3 regions of the Arthrobacter sp. AIWTK1 genome follow, and region 1 is predicted to be linked to each of the others. Evidence: riboswitches for the same ligand, from Rfam matches in the RefSeq annotation. Region 1 holds a riboswitch; each other region holds the start of a gene.

What was found. A riboswitch is a leader RNA that binds a small molecule or an ion and turns the genes downstream of it on or off. The one in region 1 is predicted to bind thiamine pyrophosphate.
Region 2: another riboswitch for thiamine pyrophosphate. It lies ahead of thiO (glycine oxidase ThiO); the one in region 1 lies ahead of thiC (phosphomethylpyrimidine synthase ThiC).
Region 3: another riboswitch for thiamine pyrophosphate. It lies ahead of AC1MDG_RS19995 (ECF transporter S component); the one in region 1 lies ahead of thiC (phosphomethylpyrimidine synthase ThiC).

Annotation. Positions count from the first base shown of each region.
Region 1 covers NZ_CM155287.1:2,713,035-2,718,780, forward strand. The annotation lists gene trmD (tRNA (guanosine(37)-N1)-methyltransferase TrmD) at 1-247, opposite strand, end outside; gene rimM (ribosome maturation factor RimM) at 248-841, opposite strand; gene AC1MDG_RS12505 (RNA-binding protein) at 993-1,235, opposite strand; gene rpsP (30S ribosomal protein S16) at 1,237-1,659, opposite strand; gene AC1MDG_RS12515 (hypothetical protein) at 1,843-2,280, opposite strand; gene AC1MDG_RS12520 (VOC family protein) at 2,392-3,267, opposite strand; gene AC1MDG_RS12525 (amidohydrolase family protein) at 3,351-4,433, opposite strand; TPP riboswitch at 4,518-4,625, shown strand; gene thiC (phosphomethylpyrimidine synthase ThiC) at 4,620-5,746, shown strand, end outside.
Region 2 covers NZ_CM155287.1:3,057,511-3,063,256, forward strand. The annotation lists gene AC1MDG_RS14030 (4a-hydroxytetrahydrobiopterin dehydratase) at 1-252, opposite strand, end outside; gene AC1MDG_RS14035 (thiazole synthase) at 275-1,093, opposite strand; gene thiS (sulfur carrier protein ThiS) at 1,099-1,335, opposite strand; gene thiO (glycine oxidase ThiO) at 1,332-2,687, opposite strand; TPP riboswitch at 2,680-2,799, opposite strand; gene thiE (thiamine phosphate synthase) at 2,826-3,527, shown strand; gene AC1MDG_RS14055 (ferritin-like domain-containing protein) at 3,528-4,202, opposite strand; gene AC1MDG_RS14060 (RNB domain-containing ribonuclease) at 4,244-5,716, shown strand.
Region 3 covers NZ_CM155287.1:4,351,902-4,357,647, reverse strand. The annotation lists gene AC1MDG_RS20015 (Na+/H+ antiporter subunit E) at 1-445, shown strand, start outside; gene AC1MDG_RS20010 (MrpF/PhaF family protein) at 442-720, shown strand; gene mnhG (monovalent cation/H(+) antiporter subunit G) at 710-1,126, shown strand; gene AC1MDG_RS20000 (DUF4235 domain-containing protein) at 1,144-1,407, opposite strand; TPP riboswitch at 1,558-1,700, shown strand; gene AC1MDG_RS19995 (ECF transporter S component) at 1,775-2,407, shown strand; gene AC1MDG_RS19990 (ABC transporter ATP-binding protein) at 2,424-4,058, shown strand; gene AC1MDG_RS19985 (energy-coupling factor transporter transmembrane component T family protein) at 4,055-4,858, shown strand; gene AC1MDG_RS19980 (UDP-N-acetylglucosamine 1-carboxyvinyltransferase) at 4,966-5,746, shown strand, end outside.

The sequences.
Region 1 (5,746 bases):
GGGCCGCGTCACCTTCCCGGGCTGCCGCGACGGACCCGAGCGCCTGCGCCCACGGTTCCGCTTTCATGACCATGCCGGCCCCGCCGCCATACGGAGTGTCGTCCACCGACCGGTGTTTATCCGTGGTGAAATCCCGGAGATCATGCACGTTCAATTCCAGGATGCCGTCCTGGCGGGCCTTCCCGATCAAGGAAAGCTCCAGGGGGGCGAGATACTCCGGGAAGATGCTGACGACGTCGATCCTCATTTAGGCGTTGTCTCCGGCCTCGGTCTTGCCCGGCTCGGCATCGCCCCGCTCCGCGTCGCCGGCACCCGGAGTATCGTCTGACTCGTCAACGTTGATCTCGAACAGGCCTGGCGGCGGGGTGACCAGGATGTACTTCCCGCCAACGTTGACCTCAGGCACGATCTCCTCGACGAAGGGGATCAGGATCTCGCTGCCGTCCGGCGCCTCCACCACGATGAGGTCCTGGACCGGCAGCGTGCGGAGTCCGGAAACCTTGCCGACGACGGCATCGCCAACGCGGACGTCGAGGCCGACGAGCTCGTGCTCGTACCAGCCCTCGTCGTCGTCCTCGTCGAGCTCTTCGGTCTCGATGAACAGTTTGGCGCCGCGCAGGGCTTCGGCCTGGTTGCGGGTGTCGACGCCTTCAAAGCCCAGCAGCAGGATGTCCTTGTTCCAGCGGGCACTGTCCACGGTGAGCATACCCACCGAGGCGGGCTCAACCAGGAATTGCGTGCCCGGAATGAAACGGTCCTCCGGCGCGTCGGTCAGGACCTGGACGGTCACTTCGCCGCGGATGCCGTGCGGTTTGCCGATTCGTGCCACCTGAAGCTGCATCTGTTCCTCTGTTCGGGTTTGATCTGTTGTGGTGCTGCCTGCGGCGGGTGCCGCTGCGGGCCCGCCGCGGCGGTTTCCTACTGAAAACAGTGCGGCCCCTCCACCATAATCTGGTGAAGGGGCCGGACTTGAGACAAATAGTGCGGGGCGTTTACCGGCGGCGGTCGGTGTCGACGACGTCGACCCTGACCTGTTCGCCGCCGGCCAGCGCCGCCACGACGGTGCGCAGTGCGCGTGCCGTGCGGCCCTGACGACCGATCACCCGTCCGAGGTCGTCCTGGTGAACTCGCACCTCGAGGGTGTCCCCGCGGCGGTTGTTCTTGGCGCTGACCTTGACGTCCTCGGGACTGTCAACGATCCCGCGGACAAGGTGTTCGAGCGCTTCTGCCAGCAATTTACTCAGCCTCGGTGGTCTCTGCTTCAGCTTCGGTGGAAGCTTCGGCTGCCTCGTCCTTCTTGGCCTTCTTGGTGATGGCTTCCGGGATGATCACGGAACCCTTTTCCGGGGTAACGAAGGCAGGCTTGGACTCCTTGGTCTTCAAGGTGCCCTCCTGGCCCGGGAGACCCTTGAACTTCTGCCAGTCACCGGTGATCTTGAGGATCGCGGCGACCTGCTCGGACGGCTGTGCGCCGACGCCGAGCCAGTACTGGGCACGGTCCGTGTCCACCTCGATGTACGAGGGCTCTTCGGTGGGGTGGTACTTGCCGATCTCTTCGATCGCACGGCCGTCACGCTTGGAGCGTGCGTCCATGACAACGATGCGGTAGTACGGTGCGCGCATCTTACCAAAGCGCTTAAGGCGAATCTTTACGGCCACTTTTGTGGTCACTCCTGTTTCTGAAACGGGGTCGAGCCCGGCGTTCTGCACCCGTGGGGCGGGCCGTACTAGGGGGTTCTAAAAGGACAAGATCCGGACGCGGAGAGAGGGGCCACGCAGATCAAGTACCTGTTCATTGTGCCAGATCGACGCCGGGATTTCGACTTGACACACGCCGGCCCCTCAGGACGACCAGACGTACAGGCCTGTCCGGGTGTTCGGGTCCACGCTTCCGGCCATGTGCGCGAGGCGCCGGACATAGCCGACTGCCTCTTCGGCACCAAAAGGCATGTCCTCTTCGGCCGCCCACCGGGCGGCCACGTCCTCCAGGACATCGCCCTCCCCTTCGGTTTCGTAGCTGAGGAGGTCCGCGAGCGCCCGGACCATGGCGGCCGGCACTCCGAGGAGGGAATCGCTGGCTACGTCCACCATGGCGAGCTCGTAATCGGCGCCCGATGCGTGCACTGCCGCTCCGGCCAGATCTCCCAGCTGCTCGATCTCGAAATCGCTGATATCCGGAATCCGAAGCGCGTCCGGAGCGGCAGGGCCCCCGCCGTCGAGAGCCGCCGCGCGCTTAAGTGCCCCGTCGTGGGTGGAAACAAAGATTTCGGTAAAACCCATGGAAATGATCCTCATTCGATCGGCGGCGTGATGGTCCGGCAGCCAGCTTCGCAGCTGCCCCGGACTTCCGGGTTCAGCCTAACCCAGAAGGACGCGCAGGTCAGCGCCGCCTCAGCGGACGGCGACGCGGATCCGGTTGCGCCACGGATCCTCGAACTGCAATTCGGTTCCGGTGTGGTGCGAGGCCACTCCGGCAACGCGCAAGCGGTCGGCGAGGGCACCGACGTCGTCCGTTCCCGGCACCTCGATCAGGACTTCACCCAGCCCCAGCGTGTCCTTGCGGGGTCCGGCACCCCTGCTGTTCCAGACGTTCATGGCCATGTGGTGGTGGTAGCCGCCGGCCGAGACGAACAGGGCCTGCCCGTGCCATCCGGCAGTCTTCTCGAAACCGAGGGTGCCCACGTAGAAGTCGTGCGCCGACTGGACATCACCCACTTGCAGGTGGACGTGCCCGACGCCGGCCGCGGCCTCGCGCTGCCCGCTCACCGCCTCCTCGCTCAGGAAGTCCTGGAGGAAGCGCTGCGGCGGCAGGGCAAGGCTGTCCATGACCACATTGGTCCCCTCCCAGGACCAGTCGCTGCGGGGACGGTCCCAGTACAGCTCGATGCCGTTCCCCTCGGGATCGTTGAAGTAGAAGGCCTCACTGACGAGGTGGTCTGCGCTTCCGGTGAACAGCCGCGGCTCATACCGGGCGGCAGAGGCCACCGTGGCCGCGAGCGACGGCCGGTCCTCGAAGAGGAGTGCCGTGTGGAACAGCCCGGCCTCGCCGCGGGCCGGGAGGTTGAGGCCGGGGGCCGGCGCCAGGTGGACCAAGGGCGTGCCCCGGCGGCCAAGGTACACGCCGCCGTCCTGCTCAGCCACGGCCTCCAGCCCGAGCGCCCGCTGGTAGTAGTCCGTCATGAGCTTCATGTCGCCCACTTTGAGCATCACCGTGCCCATGGCGAGATCGGCGGGCAGCAGGTCCTTGCTGCTGGATTCCGTGGTCATGGCAACTCCAAACTCCCGATACGTGGCCGCCGGTGACCGGCGACGCTTACATAGAGTAAATTACTTGAAGCTTCAATTTATTCCTAGCGGAGCTGCCGCCCCCGAAGAACGATGTGGTTGAGGTCCCGCAGTGTTGCCGGGTTGACCCTGGGGTCCAGTTCGCACAGTATGACGTCGGCGCTGGCGCCTTCGGCGATGCCGGGCGCTCCCAGCCACTCACGCGCAGCCCAGGATGCGGCGTCCAGGGCTGACGCAGCGGGCAGGCCGGCGGCGTGGAGCGCATGGATCTCGTCCACGATCCTGCCGTGGCTGATGACGCTGCCGGCATCGGTCCCGGCGTAGATCGCCACGCCGGCTTCGAAGGCTTCGAGAATTCTCTCGTTCCGCCGCTCCCAGAGCGCCTGCATGTGCGCCGCGTACACCGGAAACTTCGCATTCGCACGGGCAGCGATGTCCGGGAACGTCGCAATGTTGATCAACGTGGGAACGATGGGTACGCGCTGCTCCACGAAACGGGGTATATGCCGCGGCAGCAGGCCGGTTCCATGTTCGATGCAGTCGATGCCGGCGTCGAGCATGTCATCCAGCGTGTCCTCGGCGAAACAGTGCGCCGTCACCCTGGCGCCTTCATCATGGGCTGCGCGGACAGCGTCCCGCACCACTGCGGCAGGGAACGACGGCGCGAGATCGCCGGCACCGCGGTCGATCCAGTCCCCTACGAGCTTGACCCAGCCGTCGCCCGCCAGCGCCTGCTTCCGCACGGCCTCGACGAGGCCGTCCGGCTCAACTTCGACGGCGAGTCCCCGAAGGTAGCGCTGCGTCCTGGCAATGTGGCGGCCGGCCCGGATGATCCGGGGCAGCTCCGGACGCTGCTGGAGCCAGCGTGTGTCGTGGACGGCGCCGGCATCGCGGACGAGCAGTGTGCCGGCGTTCCGGTCAGTGACGGCCTGCTCTTCGGCGAGGGACTCGGGAACATCGCCCGCGGGTCCAAGCCCGATGTGGCAGTGCGCATCCACCAGGCCCGGCAGGACCCAGCCGTCCAGCACCGCGTCGGGCGGAGCGGCCGGCCGAGAGAATGTCAGCTTGCCGTCCACAGCCCAGAGGCCGTGGCGTTCCTGGTCCGGGGCGGTGAGCACGGTCCCGCTGAATTCGATGATGCCGTTCATGGTCCAAGCCTAGACCGGCCGTCCGGCGGCGCTGATGTGACCGCCATGTGACAGGGACCCGAACCGGCCCTATGGTAGCTTCGTCTACGACCACACGGGTGCCCCTGCAAGGGCTGAGATCGGGCTGACGCGGCCTGCGACCGTTGAACCTGTCCGGGTAATGCCGGCGAAGGAAGTGAGTATTCGGTGAATACACAAGAAACACAGCTGACCCCTGCCCAAAACGAGTCCGCAGCCGGCAACCCGGGCCCTGCCGAAGCGCAGTCCCTGAAGTCCCACTCGCTGGCGTTCGTGACTGACGACGGAGCGGGGATCCGGGTGCCCGTGACCGAGATTGCCTTGGAGGAATCGCCGGGCGGGGCAGCCAACCCGCCGTTCCGCGTGTACCGGACCGCCGGGCCCGGAAGCGACCCCGTGGTGGGGCTGGAACCGTTCAGGACGCCGTGGATTGAATCCAGGGCCGATACCGAGCCGTACAGCGGCCGGGGACGGAACCTGCTCGACGACGGCAGGTCTGCCGTGCGCCGCGGTGCCGCCTCCGCGGAGTGGAAGGGCGCGCAGCCGGTGCCACGCCGCGCCGTCGAGGGCAGGACCGTCACGCAAATGCATTACGCCCGGCAGGGCGTGGTGACGCCGGAGATGCAGTTCGTGGCCCTCCGCGAAAACTGCGACGTGGAGCTGGTGCGCAGCGAAGTGGCTGCCGGCCGCGCCATCATCCCCAACAACATCAACCACCCGGAGTCCGAGCCGATGATCATCGGCAAGGCCTTCCTCGTGAAGATCAACGCCAACATCGGCAACTCGGCCGTCACGAGCTCCATCGCGGAGGAAGTCGACAAACTGCAATGGGCCACCCAGTGGGGCGCCGACACCGTGATGGATCTGTCCACCGGCGATGACATCCACACCACCCGTGAGTGGATCATCCGCAACTCCCCCGTGCCGATTGGCACCGTCCCCATCTACCAGGCCCTGGAGAAGGTCAACGGTGAGGCCAACAAGCTCACCTGGGAGATCTTCCGTGACACCGTGATCGAGCAGTGCGAGCAGGGGGTGGACTACATGACCATCCACGCGGGCGTGCTCCTGCGCTACGTTCCGTTGACCGCCAACCGGGTGACCGGCATCGTCTCCCGCGGCGGCTCCATCATGGCCGGCTGGTGCCTGGCCCACCACCAGGAGAACTTCCTGTACACGCACTTCGACGAGCTGTGCGAAATTTTCGCCAAGTACGACGTCGCATTCTCGCTGGGCGACGGGCTGCGGCCCGGTGCAACAGCGGACGCGAACGACGCCGCCCAGTTCGCCGAGCT
Region 2 (5,746 bases), 340 kb from region 1:
TTGCGTCACCTGGGTGCCGGCGTCGTGTGAAGTGAAGCGGATGAACACCCTGTTATAGCGCCAGTCCAGGTCCGGATGGTGGTTTTGTTCCTCTGCCAGGCGCCCGACGGCGGCAATCAGCTCAAGCGCAGCGGCCGCCGTCGGCGTCTTAAAGACGGAAACCAGCCCACCGAGCCGGTACCGCCAGTCCGGAAGTTCCGCCAGGGCGGCGTCGATCTGGGGTTGGGTAAGAATGTCTTCCTTGCCGGTCACCGCTGCTCCTTGGATGGTCCGCCTACAGGAACTCCGCCCGGCCTTCCATGGCCGAGGACGCCAGAGCGTGCTCGCGGCGTGGAATCCGTCCTGCCGCCCTCGCCAGCCTACCTGCGATGACGGCGTGTTTGAAGGCCTCCCCCATCATCGCCGGATTCTGCGCCCGGGTCACTGCCGTAGCCAGCAGCACCGCGTCACAGCCCAGTTCCATGGCGAGCGCGGCGTCGGATGCCGTGCCTATACCGGCGTCCAGCACCACGGGAACGGATGCCCTGGAGACGATGAGTTCGATGTTGTGCGGGTTCAGGATCCCGAGCCCGGTGCCGATCGGTGATCCGAGCGGCATCACAGCGGTGGCGCCGAGGTTCTCCAGCCGCAGCGCCAGCACGGGGTCGTCATTCGTGTAGGCGAACACCTTGAACCCGCGGTTCACCAGTTGCTCGGTGGCGTCCACCAATTCCACGGCGTCCGGGAGTAGGGTGTGCTCGTCCGCAATCACTTCCAGCTTCACCCAGTCCGTTTCCAGGGCCTCCCGCGCGAGTTCCGCCGTCATCACGGCGTCCCGTGCGGTAAAGCAGCCGGCCGTATTGGGCAGGACCCGGATGTTGTGGTCCACCAGGAGCTGGAACAGCGAGCCTGTTTCGGCCGGCGAGTAGCGGCGCATGGCCACCGTGGTCAGCTCCGTGCCCGAAGCGATCAGGGCCGCCCCCAGTCCGTCGAGGCTGGGCGCTCCGCCGGTGCCCATGATCAGCCGCGATCCCAGCGCGACACCGTCCACAATGAAGGGATCCGCCGCCTGCTGCGCTGTCCCTGCCGCACCGGCAACCGTTGTTCCTGCCATGATGCTCAACCTCCCTGTACTGCGGTAACGAGTTCGACGTCGTCGCCCTCGGCGAGTGCCGTGACGAACCACTGGCTGCGCGGCACCACCTCGGAATTCCGCGCTACCGCAACGCCCAGTTTTTGGCCGTCGGCAGCCTGCCCGTTGGGAGCGAGATTCCGGCCGGTGACCTGGCTGACGAGCGTGGTGACGGACGCGCCGTCGTCCACCGCATGTGCGGTGCCGTTCAGTGTGATGTTCATGCTGTTTCCTTGTTCGGGTCAATTGTGACGGTGTGCGCGGGCGTTGCCCGCGTTGCCGGTGTTGACGCAGGGCGGGAAAACCGGTCGGGCCGGAACGGCGCCCAGCGAGGATCGGCGGCGCCGTCCATCAGCTGCCTGCAGATGGACGCGGCCGCAGGAGTCAGCAGCACGCCGTGCCGGAAGAATCCGGTGGCAATGATGAGCCCCCCAACATCCCGGCCGGTTGCGGCGTCCGCTGCGCGGCCCAGCAGCGGCGCATTGTCCGGCGTTCCCGGACGGGCCCTCGCCGTGGCTTCCAGCAGTTCCAGTTCGGCGACGGCGGGAACCAGTACCTGCGCGTCGCGCAGCAGCTGGTACACGCCCCCGGCGGAAACGGCTGAACCTGCCGGTGTAGCGGTTCCTGCAGGCCCGGTAGCGGCAGCTTCAGTGCCCGCTCCGGAGAGCGCATCTTCGCGTTGCGTGGCCCCGATCACCACGGTGCCGTCCTGCCGGGGCACGATGTAAACGGGAACTCCATGGACCATCCCCCTGACTGTTGACGTCACCAGGGGCTGCAGGTAGGCGGGGACGCGCAGGCGCAGGATATCGCCGTACACGGGGCGGAGCGGCAGCTGAAGCCCGGATGGCAGTCCGCCCAGCGATGCGGATTCCAGCCCGTTGGCGATGACGGTTTCGCTTGCGTGCACGGCGCCTCCTCCAGCCAGGCTGACGCCGATGACGCGCCCGTCCTCCCGGAGCAGGCCGGCGGCCCGCTCACGTACGACGGACCCCGGCAGGGAATCCGAGATCACGGCAAGGAGCTTGCGCGGATCCACCTGATGGTCGGCCGGAATCTCGAAGGCGCAGGATATTCCAGGGCTCAGCAGCGGCTCCCGTGCCCGGGCTTCCCTGACTGTCAGCGGCTCCACCGTGAGGCCGCTGGACTTCTGGACTCCGCGCAGGTCGGCGAGCGCCCGGCGGTCGGCGGCGTCGGCGCCCACGGCGAGGGTCGACGTCGTGAGGTAACCGGTGCCTGAGCCGCCGGCGCCGGGTTCCCGGGAAGCACCCGCGGATTCCAGGCCCGCCGCGAAGGCCGGCCATAGCCCCGAGGAGTGGAGCATGAGTTCCAGGAGGTCTTCCTCCTGGTAGTGAAGTTCGCTGACCGGCGCCAGCATACCCGCGGCGGCCCAGCTCGCCCCCATCCCCGGTGCGTCGTCGATGATCACCACGGACCTGCCGGACTGCCGGGCCTCCCAGGCGATGCCGTGGCCGATGATTCCCCCGCCGATCACGGCGACGTCGGCGCGGATGTCCGGGCTGCGCTCGTCGCGGCTGCGCGTGGCAGGGTGCCCTGTTGGGGATTGCGGGGTCATTGTCATCCTTCCCTACGCCGGTACTAACCGGATCAGGTCAAGCGGTCGGCTCTGACGCCCTCTCAGCCCGGCAGCTTTGTGACAGCTGCGGCGGGCTCCCGCGGTACCCACCCAGTTTAGGGGAACTAGGCTTGAGCCATGACCGAGCAAGCTCTCCTGACCGACGCCCGCCTGTACCTCTGCACTGACGCCCGCACGGACCGGGGCGATTTCGCCAACTTCGTCGATGCCGCCTACGCCGGCGGCGTTGACATCATCCAGCTCCGGGACAAGAACCTGGAAGCGGCCGAAGAGCTCGAGTTGCTCGAGGTGCTGGAGGCCGCAGCCCGCCGCCACGGCCGTCTTTGGTCAGTCAACGACCGCGCGGACATCGCCTCGCTCTCCGGCGCGCCGGTGCTCCACATCGGACAGAAGGACCTCCCCCTGGCCTCGGCCCGGAAGTTCCTTGGCAATGAAGCAGTGGTCGGCATGTCAACGCACAGCCCCGGCCAGATCGACGCCGCCATCGGCGCATCCCGCGGTCCCGGCGGACTGGATTACTTCTGCGTCGGGCCGGTGTGGGCCACTCCCACGAAGCCGGGCCGCGCCGCCGTCGGCCTCGACCTGGTCCGGTACGCGGCGCAGGCCGCCGGCACAACAACTGCCGCAACAGCTGCCGGCGAGACCGGGGACGGGCCGCTGCCGTGGTTCGCCATCGGCGGCATCGACCTGGGCAATGTGGAGCAGGTGGTTGATGCAGGGGCGCGGCGCATCGTGGTGGTCCGGGCCATCACCGAGGCCAACGACCCCGCCGCGGCCGCGCAATCGCTGCTGGCAGCGCTCGACGCCGGCGCCTCCTGACTATCCCGTCAGGCCGAGCTGCGTCATCCGCTTGGCGTGCTTCTCCGCGAGGCCGGCGATCAGCCCGCTGACCTGTTCCTTGGCTGCGGCGCTGTCCTCGCCGCCGATCAGGCTTCCCAGGAACGCATGCTCGTAGCTGACGCGCTGCGCCTGGGTCAGTGCTTCGCCCAGCAGCCGCCGGCCCCACAGAGCCAGCCTGGAAGCGAGCCTGGGATCATCGGCGAGGGCGCCCCTGAGCCGTTCACGGAGAACCTCCGTTGTCTCATCGGAGGCCTGGATCTGTTCGATGAGTTCGCGCGTGCCGGCGTCAACGTAGCGGGAGATGGCCCGGTAGAAGTCGGCAGAGACTGTGTCGATCACGTAGGCCTTCATCAGCGACTCGTACCAGTCGGCCGGGCGCGTCCGCGAATGGAAATGGTCCACGGCTGCCTGGAAAGGCAGCATGGCGTCCTCGGCATCGATCCCCATGGCCTCGAGGCGGGCGCTCACCAGTTCGTAGTGCCGGAACTCCACCACGGCAATCGTGCCGAGCACGGCACGGTCGTGGAGGGTGGGCGAATACCGCGCGTCAGCGGAGAACCTCTCGAAAGCTGACAGCTCTCCGTAGGCCATCATCCCGAACAGGTCTGCGACGAAGCGGTTGTAACGAGCGGTGTCAGCCGGGGTTGAGCTCATCGTCCAAGACTAATGGCGCAAATCGAGCTAATCTGACTTTCGTGTCACATCATCGCCTGACTCCAAGTGTCCATGAACAGACCAACCGGCTGGCCGAAGCGCTGAATTCGCTCCGCACGGAACTGGAGCTGCCCGGACCCTTTCCCGAGGATGTCCTGCAGGACGCGCTGGCGGCCATCGCGGAGCACAAGATGCCGGACCTGGACCTCACCGATGTGGGCTTTGTGACCATAGATCCTGCGTCCTCCACCGACCTGGACCAGGCCCTCTTCATCGAGCGGTCAGGCGACGGGTACAAGGTCTTCTACGCCATCGCCGACGTGCCGTCCTTTGTGGCACCGGGCGGATCGCTCGACGCCGAGACGCGCCGCCGGGGGCAGACGTTCTACGCCCCGGACGGTCGGATTCCGCTTCACCCGGAAGTCATCAGCGAGCAGGCCGGCAGCCTGCTTGCCGGCCAGTTGTGCGCCGCTTTCGTGTGGGAGTTCGACCTGGACACGGCAGCCAGGGTGGAATCAGTGCTGGTGCGCCGGGCCAGGATCCGGAGCCGGGCGAAACTCAGCTACAAGGGCGTCCAGGCCGAGCTGGATTCCGGCAGTGCCACCCCCGTCCTCCAGCTCCTCCGGGAGGTGGGCCTCAAGCGGGTGGAACTCGAGAGGCTGCGTGGCGGCGCCAGCCTGAACATGCCGGAACAGGAAATCGAACAATTGCCCGACGGCGGCTACCGCATCGTGGCGGCGCCACCCCTCCCGGTGGAAGACTGGAACGCCCAGATCTCCCTCATGACCGGCATGGCCGCGGCTGACCTGATGCTCGAAGGCAAGGTGGGGATCCTGCGTACCATGCCCGCCCCCGACGAGAGGTCCCTTCTTCATTTCAAGCGGCAGACCCATGCGCTCGGCAAACCGTGGGACGGAGAGGCGAGCTATGGCGAGTACCTGCGGTCGCTTGATCCCACCCACCCCCGGCAGCTGGCCATCCTGCATTCCGCGGGAATGCTGTTCCGGGGCGCCGGGTATACGCCCTTTGACGGCACAGTGCCCGCGGATGCCATCCAGTCGGCCATCGGGGCCGCCTATGCGCACACCACGGCACCGCTGCGACGGCTGATCGACCGCTTCGTCCTGGTGATCTGCGAGGCGCTGAGCAACCGCACCGCGGTCCCCGACTGGGCCCGGGAGGCACTGCCGTCCCTGCCGGAAATCATGGCCGCCTCGGACCAGCTGGCGGCCAGGATGGAACGGCTGGCCCTGGATACGGTGGAGGCCGCCCTGCTCGTCAACCACATCGGGCAGGAGTTCGACGCCGTCGTCATCTCGGGGTCGAAACCGGGCAAGCCGAACGGGAACGGCGGCAACGGCAACGGCAACGGACCGTCCGGCATCATCCAGATCGCAGACCCCGCGGTGACGGCCCGGTGCCCCGGCGAACTCGAATCCGGCACCACGGTCCGGGTCAGGCTGATCTCTTCAGACATCCACACGCGCGTGATCCGGCTGGAACTGGTGGAGTGATTGCCGGCTGATTGTGTGCTGCGTCCGGGG
Region 3 (5,746 bases), 1.6 Mb from region 1:
GCTGTTCGGTGCGCTCATCGCCGTAGTGGTGGCGCGGCTGTTCTACCTGCCCCCGGTGGAACTGGGCGGCAGGTTCAGCATTGTGCGGGCCGTCCCGTTCGCGATCGTTTTCCTCGGCAAGGTGGTGGCCGCCAGCTTCCAGGTACTCTTCCTGGCCCTGGCCCGGGGGCCGAAGGTGAGCAACGCCGTCGTCGCCGTCCAGTTGCGGAGCCACTCGGACCTGATGGTGACAGCCACGGGCCATGTCCTCTCGCTGATCCCGGGCTCGCTGGTGGTGGAGGTGGACCGCTCCACGTCGACGCTCTACGTCCACGGGCTCAACGTGCGGAGCGGGGAGGACATTGCGAACCTGCGCAAGGAGGTCCGGGATGCCGAGGCAGCGTTGATCAGGATCATGGGCACCCGCGAGGAACTGGCCGCACTGAAAGAGGAAGTGGGCGCATGATGGAAATCGTCCTGACCATAACGGCCGTGATCCTGTCCCTGGCGGCAGCCGGAGCCATCGTCCGGATCGCCATCGGGCCGTCCCTGCTGGACCGGGTGCTGGCCTCGGACGTATTGCTGGCCATTATCGGGGCCACGCTCTGCATAGACATGGCCGTCAACAGGCACCTGAACAACCTCATGCTGCTCGTGGCGCTGTCCATCATCGGTTTCATCGGGTCCGTGACCGTGGCGCGCTTCGTGGCCGACAGGCGGGAGCAGCCCAATGAATCCTGAACCCTCCGCCGTGGACACCATCGTTGACGCGGTGTCCGCCGTCTTCATGGTGGTAGGCGCCCTGATGTCCCTCGGTGCGGCTATCGGCCTGTTGCGCTTCCCCGACCTGATGAGCAGGATGCACGCCGCCACCAAGCCGCAGGTGCTGGGGCTCTTCCTGCTGCTTGCCTCGGTGGGCCTGCAGCTGCGGACCTGGTGGGTGTGGCCCGTGCTGTTCGTGGCGTGGATCTTCCAGGTGCTCACCGTCCCGGTGTCCGCGCACATGGTGGGCAGGGCCGGCTACCGCACCAAGCACCTGCACAAGGAACTGCTTACCACCGACGAGCTGGAAGCTGTGGTGCTGAAGGCGGCAGACAAGAAAGCGGCCGCCAAGCGGGCCGCCGACGAGGACGACGGCCCGGCCTAGCGGCGGCCCTTGAGGGACTAAACGATGTCCTGGCTCTTGGCGAAGCGGGTGATGGCACGCTGCGTGCCCCGGTTGGCCAGGACCTGGATGATGGCGCTGACAGCGGCCGAAATCAGTGCAAAGGTCAGGGCGCTGCGCAGGGTGGTGGGGACGTCGTCCTTGTCGCCCTTGGGCGGCTTACGGCCGGTGATCTTTTCCCAGACGACGTCAACGGCCTTCGTGCCGGCGAATCCGGCCAGCAGGCTCACTCCGGTTCCAAGCAGCTTGATGAAAAAACTCACTCCAGTACCCCTAACAGGTGGGAAACGACGGAAACAGGGCTTCCCCTAGCCTAACCGCATCAACCCGCCCGGATCACCGCGCATTGTGACACCCGCCCCGGGATTTCGCAGCCCCGCGGGTGTAAACTGATCCACGCCCATAAGGGCGAATTGATACGACAGGGGAGCGTCGCCGTCGGCCATCACTGGAAGAGTCCAGGGAACCGGAGGCGGGCGCTGAGAGTGCGGACAGCCGCAGACCCTCGAACCTGATCCGGTTAGTACCGGCGCAAGGGAGTCGAGTTCTCAGAGTGTCCGGCAGCAGGCGGCGGAAGCCGTGGAGCGCCCGGGGAACACTCTCCCCTCCTGTACCTCAGGAGGAAGAAAAATGACTGGAATTACCGCCAAGCAGTCGCTTGGCAACAGCAAGTACAGCTGGCGTGTGGTGGACATAGTGGTTGCCGCGTTGATCGCAGTGGCCGGCGGCGTCATCTTCTGGGCCTGGTCCCAGGGAGCCGCCGCAGTGTCGCCGCCCATGAACGCCGTCTACCCGCCGCTGACCGGCCTCATCGCCGGCGGCTGGATGATTCCCGCCGTCCTGGGCATGCTGATCATCCGCAAGCCCGGAGCCGCCCTGTTCTGCGAAACTGTCGCCGCCACCGGTGAACTGATCATGGGCTCGCAGTACGGAGCGTCAGTGCTGTTCTCCGGCTTCGTGCAGGGGCTGGGGGCGGAGATCATCTTCGCGGTGTTCGTCTACAAGAAGTTCAACCTGCCCGTTTCGCTGCTGGCCGGTGCCGCCGCAGGCCTCTTCTGCGGCCTGAACGACTCGTTCGCGCCCTGGGGCTGGAACATCGCCTACGCTGCCGGCGACAAGCTGGCCTACATCATCTTCACAGCCATCTCGGGCGCCGTCATCGCCGGCGGCCTGTCCTGGCTCGCCACCCGCGGCCTCGCCAGGACCGGTGTGCTGAGCTCCTTCGCCTCCCGCAAGGCAGCTGCGGAGCCCGTCTTCTCCTGATGAACGCACATTGCTCATGACGCCTTCCGACACCGTCCGCCCGGCCGCGGTCACGGCAAGGGGCTGGGGCTGGCGGCATGCCGGCCGGTCCCTGCCTGCCGTCCGCGCCCTGGACCTGGACATTCAGCCGGGCGAACGCGTGCTGCTGCTGGGTCCCTCCGGCGCGGGAAAATCCACGCTGCTGCACGCCCTCGCCGGGGTGCTCGGCGACAGCGACGCCGGAGCCCATCACGATGGCGCGCCGGATGCGGATGACTCCGATGAGACGGGCGCCCTGCTGATCGACGGCGCTCCGCCCCGCGCCCAGCGGGGGCGGACCGGCCTGATGCAGCAGGACCCCGAGACGCAGGTGGTCCTTTCCCGCGTGGGGGACGACGTCGCCTTCGGCGCCGAGAACCTCGCTGTGCCGCGCGCGGACATCTGGGCGCGCGTCGGCGAGGCGCTCGACGACGTCGGCCTGGCTTACCTGCCGCTGGACCACCCGACGTCGGCCCTCTCCGGCGGCCAGAAGCAGCGCCTGGCGCTCGCCGGCATCCTGGCCATGCGCCCGGGGCTGCTGCTCCTCGACGAGCCCACCGCCAACCTGGACCCTGCGGGCGTCCTGGAGGTCAGGGACGCCGTGGGCAGGTGCCTGGACAAAACCGGGGCAACACTGGTGGTGGTGGAACACCGCGTGGGCGTCTGGAAAGACCTCGTGGACCGGATCGTGGTGCTGCAGCCCGGATCGGCCACGGACTCCGCGGTGCTGCTGGACGGGCCCCCGGACCAGGTCCTGGCACAGGCCCGGGACATGCTTGTTGCCGCCGGTGTCTGGGTTCCCGGGTATGTGCCCGCCACCCGGGCGCGGTCCGGCGGCACCGGAGCGCAGGGTTCTGCGGGTGCCGGTGACCCGGGGGCGCACGGGGCGGGGGCGCCCGGGGGCAGGAACCTCCTGTTGGCGGCCGAGAACCTTGCCGTCTCCCGCGAACGTCCCCGCCGGCGGCGCTTCAAGGCTGTCCCTCCGGTACCGGTGCAGACCGGCATCACGGCGCAGGTCCGGGCCGGCCAGGCCCTGACCGTCACCGGGCCCAACGGTTCCGGAAAGTCCACGTTTGCCCTCACCCTCGCCGGGCTGCTCCAGCCCGTGGAGGGCAGGGTTTCCGCCACCGTTGACCTCAGCGAAGGCGCCGGGATCGACCCGTACAAGTGGAAAGCGGAGCAGCTGATCTCCCGGATCGGCACCGTTTTCCAGGAACCGGAGCACCAGTTCGTCACCGGCCGGGTGCTGGATGAGCTGATGTTCGGCCCGCGGCACCTGGGCCACGGCGAGGAACGCGTGGACGAACTCCTGGAGCGGCTGCGGCTGACCAAGCTGGTGGACGCGAACCCCTACACGCTCTCGGGCGGGGAGAAGCGCAGGCTGTCCGTCGCCACCGTGCTGGCCGCCCATCCCCGGGTGCTGATCCTCGACGAGCCCACGTTCGGCCAGGACGCCAACACCTGGGCGGAACTGGCGTCCTTCCTGTCCGAACTCCTCGACGCCGGCACCGCTGTGGTGTCGGTGACCCACGACCAGGAGTTCAGCGACGTCCTCGGCGGCACCGAGCTGAAACTTGATGCACCGGAACCCGGCCGGCCCGGACTGCGCAACCCGGAGGTGGCTGCCCCATGAGGGAAGCCTTGACCCTGCAGTCGAACCACGCCCTGCTGACCCGGGCCAATCCGCTGGCCAAGTTCGCCGTCGTCATGCTGATGACCGTGGTGCTGGCGCTGTCCATCGACTGGGTGTCCGCCTCCGTTGCTCTGGCCTTTGAGCTGCTGCTCTTCCCGCTGGCCGGACTGACCGTGGCGTTGCTCTGGCAGCGTGGCTGGCCGCTGATTCTGGCGGCTGCGCTGGGCGGCTGGAGCACCTCGATCCTGGCACCGGACAGCGGAAGGATCCTGCTCGACGTCGGCATCTGGTCCATCAGCGAAGGCTCGCTGGAGCTGGGGCTCGGATTCCTGCTGCGGGGGCTGGCAATCGCCCTCCCCGCGGTGCTGCTGATGAGCTGCACGGACCCGACCGACCTCGCTGACGCCCTCGCCCAGAAAGCGAAGCTGCCGCACCGGTTTGTGCTGGGCACCCTGGCCGCCATGCGGCTCGTGGGGCTGATGGCCGAAGAATGGCAGACGATCGGCATGGCCCGGCGCGCCCGCGGTGTGGGCTCCCACGGGAGTCCGGGGCAGCGCCTCCGGGCGATGCTGGGCCAGAGCTTCGGGCTCCTGGTCCAGGCCGTCCGCCGGGCCTCACGGCTTGCCGTCACCATGGAGGCGCGGGGGTTCGGCGGTGCGCGGCGGACCTGGGCACGTGAGTCCACGTTCAGCACCCTGGACATCTGGGTGGTCCTCGGCGGAGTGCTGATTGCCGCCGCGGCCGTGTCCGCCGCCGTCGGCGCAGGGACTTGGAATATGGTGTTCCTCGGGCAGCAATAGGCCCGGCCGCCACCCGATATATCGCACGGGATGAATAATCTGTGAGCTTGACGGCAGTTTCCGGCGTTTCGCAGGCTGGAATAACTCATGCGTGATATTTTTTTCGTATGACTCAAGAAACTGCTGAACACGTAGGCCTGCTGCTCCGCGATGCCCGCGGCGAGAAGGGCTGGACCCAGGGGCAGCTGGCAGCCGAGCTGGGCACCAGCCAGAGCGCCATCGCCCGGATGGAACAGGGCAAGCAGAACCTCAGCCTCAAAATGATCCAGCGGCTCGAGGCCATTGTGGGCCGCAGCATCGTCAAAGTGGGCCGCCCGCAGATGACACACCTCCGGGTGGAAGGCGGCCGCACGCTGTCCGGTTCCGTGGACGTCAACAGCAGCAAGAACGCCGGCGTGGCACTTCTCTGCGCCAGCCTCATCAACCGCGGCACCACCACGTTGCGCAGGCTGGCACGGATCGAGGAAGTGAACCGGATCGTGGAGGTGCTCACCAGCATCGGTGTCGAATGCACCTGGCTCAACGCCAACGACCTGCAGATCCGCCGCCCCGCAGTCCTGGACCTCGATTCCATGGACGTGGAGGCTGCACGCCGCACCCGCAGCGTGATCATGCTGCTGGGCCCGCTCCTGGACGAATCCGCCGAATACCGGCTTCCGTACGCGGGCGGCTGCGACCTGGGCACCCGCACCGTGGAACCGCACATGCAGGCCCTGCGCCAGTTCGGCCTGTCAGTGGACGCCAAGTCGGGTTTCTATTCGGTCCAGGCACCCCCGGCTGACGGCGACAACCGGACCTTCGTGCTGAGCGAACGCGGTGACACAGTCACCGAAAACGCCATCATGGCGGCCGCCCACCGCCGGGGCACCACGGTGATCCGCAACGCCA